DNA from 3 places in the Brachybacterium sacelli genome. Region 1 is predicted to be linked to each of the others. Evidence: predicted binding sites of a transcription regulator. Region 1 holds the regulator's gene; each other region holds the start of a gene.

Region 1 (2,190 bases):
CAGCGCTCGCAGCTCACGGCCGTGCGGAAGGTGACCTCCTGCTCGGTGCCGAAGACGACGTCACGCAGGTCGATCTTGACCCGGCGCAGCACGTCGCCCCCGCGGCGCTGGCGGGGCACCGGACCCTGGCCCCGGCCACCGCGCATGCCCGCCGCCCCGGCGAACATGTCGAAGATGTCGTTGACGTCGAAGCCGGCACCGCCGCCGAAGCCGCCGAAACCGCCTCCGCCCATGCCCGGGCCGCCGCCCATGTCGTACTGGCGGCGCTTGTCGGCGTTCGCGAGGGTCTCGTAGGCCTGGGAGACCTTCTTGAACTTCTCCGCGGCCTCCGGATCGGGGTTCACGTCCGGGTGCAGCGTCCGGGCGAGCTTCCGGTACGCCTTCTTGATCTCCTCGGTGGAGGCGTCGCGGGAGACGCCGAGGAGCTCGTAGTAGTCGTCGTTCACGGTGAGGGTTCCTTACCGGGGAGTCGGAGTGGCCGGGCCGCGGCGGGCGGCATCGGGCACGGGGTGGCGAGGGCTGGCGGGTGGACGCGGCTGGGCACGCGCCGGGAGGTCATTCGAGGTAGCGGGACACGTAGCGGGCGATGGCCTGGACGGTCGAGATGCCGGCGGCATAGTCCATGCGGCTGGGGCCGAGGATCGCCAGGTGCGAGCCCGCACCGTATCCGGCGCCCACGAGCGCGGCCTGGTGCAGCGCCCGGTCGTGCAGCTCCGAGCCGATCCGCACCTCGACGGAGCCTGGTGAGGCGTGCATCTCGGTGAACAGGCGCATCAGCACCAGCTGCTCCTCGAGCACGTCCAGCAGGGGCTCCACGTTCCGTGCGAAGTCCTCGGCGGAGCGGGCGATGTTGGCGGTCCCGGCCAGCATGATCCGGTCCTCCGCCCGCGTGGCCGCCAGGGAGACGAGGGCGTCGGCCACCTCCTGAACCGCGGCACGGTCCGCCGGCGGGATGGTCTCGAGCAGATCGTTCACCGGCGCCGTGAGGTCGGTGACCTCCCGCCCGGAGATGGCCCGGTTGAGCTGGTCGCGCAGGTCGACGTAGTACTCGGCCGGCTGAGCGGCGAACACCGGGACGGTGCGCTGGTCGACCCGCCCGGCTTCCGTGATCAACACCACCAGGAGCAGGGAGTCGGCGACCTTGACCAGCTCGACGTGGCGGATCCGGGCCTGGCGTCGGGCCGGGTACTGCACCATCGCGACCTGCTGGGTGAGCTGGGCCATCAGGCGCACGGTGCGGCCGAGGAGCTCCTCGACGTCACCGGAGTCCTCCAGCAGGGTGCCGATGGCGCGGCGCTCGGGGGCCGAGAGCGGCTTGACGGTCGCCACGTGGTCGACGAAGGCGCGATAGCCCTTGTCGGTGGGGATGCGACCGGCCGAGGTGTGCGGCTGATGGATCAGCCCCTCCTCCTCGAGCGACGACATGTCGTTGCGCACGGTGGCGGCGGAGACCCCCAGCTCATGGCGGTCGAGCAGGGACTTGGAGCCGACGGGCTCACGGGTGGAGACGTAGTCCTCGACGATCGCACCGAGGATCTGCAGCTTCCGGGCGTCCGTGTCCCTCACCTCCTGCGTTCCGTGCGTACCTGTCGTCCGGGGGCCGACGGGCGTGACCAGCGTCGCGATCGCGACGGCTGGCACCCGCACGTGCCGAGTGCCAATCCTACGCGCCTCCGGCGATGCTCGCGGGGAGGTGTTCGCCACGCGGGTAAGGTGTCGCGCGTGCCTGCACCCTCCGATCGCTTCCCCGACCGGTACGGCCGCGACGTGCTGTCCGCCGGTCCGCCCACCCATCATCGCCGCCGCCCCGCGGCCCGCGAGGTGCCCGCCCAGCGGGACCTTGTCGTCGAGGAGGCCTCGACCGGCTTCACCGGCGCGATCACCCGCGTGGAGAAGATCGCCGGCGAGCTGGTCGTCGAGCTCGACGACGGGCGCGGCAAGCGCCGCACCTTCCCGCTCGGCCCGGGCTTCATGATCGACGGGAAGCCCGTCCTGCTCACCCGCCCGGCGCCGCGTGCGCAGGCCCCGGTCCGCAAGCGCTCCGCGAGCGGCTCGGTCTACGTCGAGGGGGCGAGGGCGCGTACCGCCCGCGCCTCCCGGATCTGGGTCGAGGGCACCCACGACGCCGAGCTGGTCCAGAAGGTGTGGGGTCACGACCTGCGCCTCGAGGGCATCGTGGTCGAGCAGCTC
Region 2 (2,190 bases), on a different contig from region 1:
CGACCTGGACGCCCTCGAGGAGCTCGCTGCGGTGCTCGAGGGCTCCGACGTGCGCCTCGTGCTGTCCGGCCACTACCACCACGAGATGACCGGCCAGATCGCCGGGATCCCGGTCCACGTCGTCCCGGGCGTCACGAACGTCGTCGATCCGGTCACCGCGGGGGAGCGGGAGCAGGCCCGCGCGCTCTCCGGCGTCTCCGTGGTGGAGCTCGGCGAGGGGGCTCCCTGGGTGATCACCTCGGTGCTCCCCCATGCCGGGGATCCCGACGGTGACCCGGGGGACCCGGTCTACGACTTCGGGCCGGAGCAGGTCGCCGCGATCGTGGAGGCTGCGGGACGCTGAACCGCGGGCTCAGCGGCCGAAGCCGAGGGGGCTGATGCCCTGGCTCTGGCGGGACTTCATGATGGCGGTGTAGTCGGCGCCGAGGCGGGAACGGCCGACCGCGTTCTCGCGCTCGATCTCCTGGCCCTGCAAGCGGTGCGCGAGGCGGCCCAGGGCGGAGTCGAGGGTGCGGAGGATGGTCATGGCGGTCTGTCCCCTTCGGCTCGGTGCGGGATGGAGGCGCGGGCCCTGGATCGCAGGTGCTCCGGCACGTTCGACACCAGCCGTTCTACCCTCGCGCGGATCGTGTGTCAGCACGTCGCTCGTTTCTGGTTGCCGGGTTCACAATAAGGGTGTGACCTGGGGCGCAGAAGCCGGGTGCGGCGAAGGTCCCAGGGCGATCCCCGCCGCCGGCCGGCGGGTGGTCGTCCGCGGTTTAGCACTCGCCTTGCACGAGTGCCAGCGTGGTCCTAGAGTTGTCCTCGTTGGCAGTCGATGGCCGAGAGTGCCAGAAGCTGCTGCGGAGGGATCCTCCTCGGTCGGCACCGCGACGACGATCGGGATCGGGATCCCTGGACCCCCGAACTCATACAGAGTCATCTCTTCATGAAGGAGTGAGCCGCATGCCGGTCTCCATCAAGCCCCTCGAGGATCGCGTCGTCGTCAAGCCGCTCGAGGCCGAGCAGACCACGGCCTCCGGCCTGGTCATCCCGGACACCGCGAAGGAGAAGCCCCAGGAGGGCGAGGTCGTCGCCGTCGGCGCCGGCCGTTTCGACGACAAGGGCGAGCGCGTCCCCATGGACGTCAAGCTCGGCGACAAGGTCGTGTTCTCCAAGTACGGCGGCACCGAGCTGAAGTACGGCAACGAGGAGTACCTCGTTCTCGGCGCCCGCGACATCCTCGCAATCCTCGAGAACTGAGCGGACGAGCCTTATGCCGAAGGAGATCATCTACAACGAGGACGCGCGTCGCGCCCTCGAGCGCGGTGTCGACAAGCTCGCGAACACCGTCAAGGTCACGCTGGGCCCCAAGGGCCGCAACGTCGTGCTGGACAAGAAGTGGGGCGCCCCCACGATCACCAACGACGGCGTGACCATCGCCCGTGAGGTGGAGCTCGAGGATCCCTACGAGGACCTCGGCGCCCAGCTCACGAAGGAGGTCGCGACCAAGACCAACGACGTGGCCGGCGACGGCACCACCACCGCCACCGTCCTCGCCCAGGCCATCGTCCACGAGGGTCTGCGCAACGTCGCCTCCGGGGCCGCTCCGGCGGCCCTGAAGCGCGGCATCGAGCAGGCCGTGGAGGCGCTGTCCGAGAAGCTCGGGCAGATCGCCCACCCGGTCGACGGCAAGGAGCAGATCGCGTCCGTCGCGGCCGTCTCCAGCCAGGACCGTGAGATCGGCGAGCTGCTCGCCGAGGCGTTCGACAAGGTCGGCAAGGACGGCGTCATCACCGTGGAGGAGTCCTCCACCACGGCGATGGAGCTGGACTTCACCGAGGGCATGCAGTTCGACAAGGGCTACATCTCCCCGCACTTCGTCACCGACGCGGACCGCCAGGAGGTCGTGCTCGAGGACGCCCAGGTGCTCCTGCACCAGGGCAAGATCTCGGCCGTGGCGGACATCCTGCCGCTGCTGGAGAAGGTCGTCGAGGGCAGCAAGCCGCTGTTCGTGATCGCTGAGGACGTCGACGGCGAGGCCCTGTCCACGCTGGTCGTCAACAAGATCCGCGGTGCCTTCAAGGGCGCGGCCGTCAAGGCTCCCGCCTTCGGTGATCGCCGCAAGGCGATGCTGCAGGACATCGCGGTGCTCACCGGTGCTCAGGTCGTCACCGCCGACCTCGGCTTGGACCTCAAGACCGTCGGCCC
Region 3 (2,190 bases), on a different contig from region 1:
GTTCTCGATCTCGGCACGGATCTGCGACACGCGACCGGCGATGCGCTCGGCGTCACCGGTGCCCTCGACGATGGTGGTCTCGTCCTTGGTCACGACGATCTTGCGCGCCTGGCCGAGGTGCTCGAGACCGGCGGTCTCCAGCTTCAGGCCGACCTCCTCAGCGATGACCTGGCCACCGGTGAGGATCGCCATGTCCTCCAGCATCGCCTTGCGGCGGTCGCCGAAGCCGGGTGCCTTGACGGCCACGGACTTGAAGGAACCCTTGAGCTTGTTGACGACGAGGACCGCGAGGGCCTCGCCGTCGACGTCCTCGGCGAGGATCGCCAGCGGCTTGCCGGCCTGGATGACCTTCTCCAGCAGCGGCAGCAGGTCCTTGACGGAGGAGACCTTGGAGGACAGCAGGAGGATGTAGGGGTCCTCCAGCACGGTCTCCTGGCGCTCGGCGTCGGTGACGAAGTAGGGCGAGATGTAGCCCTTGTCGAACCGCATGCCCTCGGTGAGCTCCAGCTCGAGGCCCATGGTGTTGGACTCCTCGACCGTGATCACGCCTTCCTTGCCGACCTTGTCCAGCGCCTCGGCGATGAGCTCGCCGATCCCACGATCACCTGCCGAGATCGACGCAGACGCGGCGATCTGTTCGCGGCTCTCGATGGGCTGCGCGGTCGCGGTCAGTCTGCGACTGACCGCGACAGCGGCCTTTTCGATACCCTTCTTGAGCGCCATCGGATTCGACCCCGCAACGACGTTGCGCAGCCCCTCTCGCACCAGTGCTTGAGCGAGCACTGTCGCCGTGGTGGTGCCGTCGCCAGCGATGTCGTCCGTCTTCTTGGCGACTTCCTTGACGAGTTCCGCGCCGATCCGCTCGTAAGGATCCTCGAGCTCGATCTCCTTGGCGATCGACACGCCATCGTTGGTGATGGTGGGGGCGCCCCAGGACTTCTCGAGCACGACATTGCGACCCTTGGGGCCGAGCGTGACCTTGACGGCGTCGGCGAGCTGATTCATACCTCGCTCCATACCGCGCCGTGCTTCCTCATCGAACGCAATGAGCTTTGCCATGACTACAGACCCTTTCCTTCCAGCGGATGTGACCGGACGGGGTGCCCGCGACGGACGACCAGCCTGATGCGGCCGCTCTCACCCCATCCGGTCTGGCACTCGCAGACGACGAGTGCCAGAGTCCTACTGTGTAGGACTAAGTTGCCTGTGCGCAAGTCATAGACCTACCGTGTAGGACTATGAGTCCGAAAAAGGCAGCCACCGGCCCCTCGGTGCCTGGGGCAGTGTGGCTGCGCCAGCGCCCGCCACGACGAGGTCAGCACGGCCTCACCCGCGAACGCATCGCTGCCGAAGTCGTGTCCCAACTCGACCACGGTGGCCCCGCTGGACTGAATTTGCGCTCCATTGCGGCCGCGCTCGATGTGCACCCCACGACCCTCTACTGGCATGTGTCGGCTCGCGACGATCTTCTCGACTTCGCCGTCGACGCAGTGTTTGCCGAGCTGCCGCTACCGACGCGGCCCGCTGACGACTGGATAGAGGACGTCCGTGCATTCATGCATAACCTTCGCGCAGCCCTGCTTGCCCATCCCTGGTCAGGAGCGCTGGCCAGCAGCCGGCCACTCCTGGGGCCCGAAGCTCTGGCGCGCTCAGAGTTCGTCTATGCCGCGCTGGCGCGAGCAGGGTTCACCGGAGACGAACTCACGGCGTCAGCCGCAGCTGTCTCAAACCTAGTGATCGGCTCAGTCGCCGCCGAAACATCATGGCAACACGGCGATGAGTCGCCGGCTCGGCGAGCCGTTCACGAGCACCTCCGCGCCAACGCGGAGACCTATCCCGCGATGGCAGAACTCTCAACCGAGTCGGGCCACTGGGGGGCGCAGTTCTCCTACAGCGCAGACCTGCTTCTCGCTGGCCTTGCCCAGAAAGCGCCCATTAACGTCACCTCGCACGGAGCCACCACCCAAGCACCACAGATCATGTGACACCTACGCGTGCACTTGGCCGACGCCACTGCACAGCCGCTAGCACTGATCTCCATCGGTCTTTGGTGGACATCGATAGCCCAGGCAGAGAAGGATAGGGGGATGTCGCCCTCTCTGACTGAGACTGACCTCGACCCAGCTCACGCTCGCGAGAAAGCATGAACGCCACACCTACAGTCGTCGTCACCGGTGCCAGCGGCGGCGT

Evidence for each region. Region 1 encodes HrcA, which represses chaperone genes, less so after heat shock. Its sites were predicted from a motif close to TTNGCACTCGNNNNNNNCGAGTGCNAA; they were not measured.
Region 2: a site for HrcA is predicted at 759-785, ahead of groES (co-chaperone GroES). Genes of this name have one in related genera too.
Region 3: a site for HrcA is predicted at 1,152-1,178, ahead of groL (chaperonin GroEL). Genes of this name have one in related genera too.

The regions. Positions count from the first base shown of each region.
Region 1 covers NZ_JAGIOD010000002.1:1,419,999-1,422,188, reverse strand. The annotation lists gene dnaJ (molecular chaperone DnaJ) at 1-446, opposite strand, end outside; gene hrcA (heat-inducible transcriptional repressor HrcA) at 556-1,566, opposite strand; gene JOF43_RS20845 (DUF3097 domain-containing protein) at 1,714-2,190, shown strand, end outside.
Region 2 covers NZ_JAGIOD010000001.1:2,141,828-2,144,017, forward strand. The annotation lists gene JOF43_RS09595 (metallophosphoesterase family protein) at 1-343, shown strand, start outside; gene JOF43_RS09600 (hypothetical protein) at 353-526, opposite strand; gene groES (co-chaperone GroES) at 946-1,242, shown strand; gene groL (chaperonin GroEL) at 1,256-2,190, shown strand, end outside.
Region 3 covers NZ_JAGIOD010000001.1:521,672-523,861, forward strand. The annotation lists gene groL (chaperonin GroEL) at 1-1,059, opposite strand, end outside; gene JOF43_RS02190 (TetR/AcrR family transcriptional regulator) at 1,239-1,985, shown strand.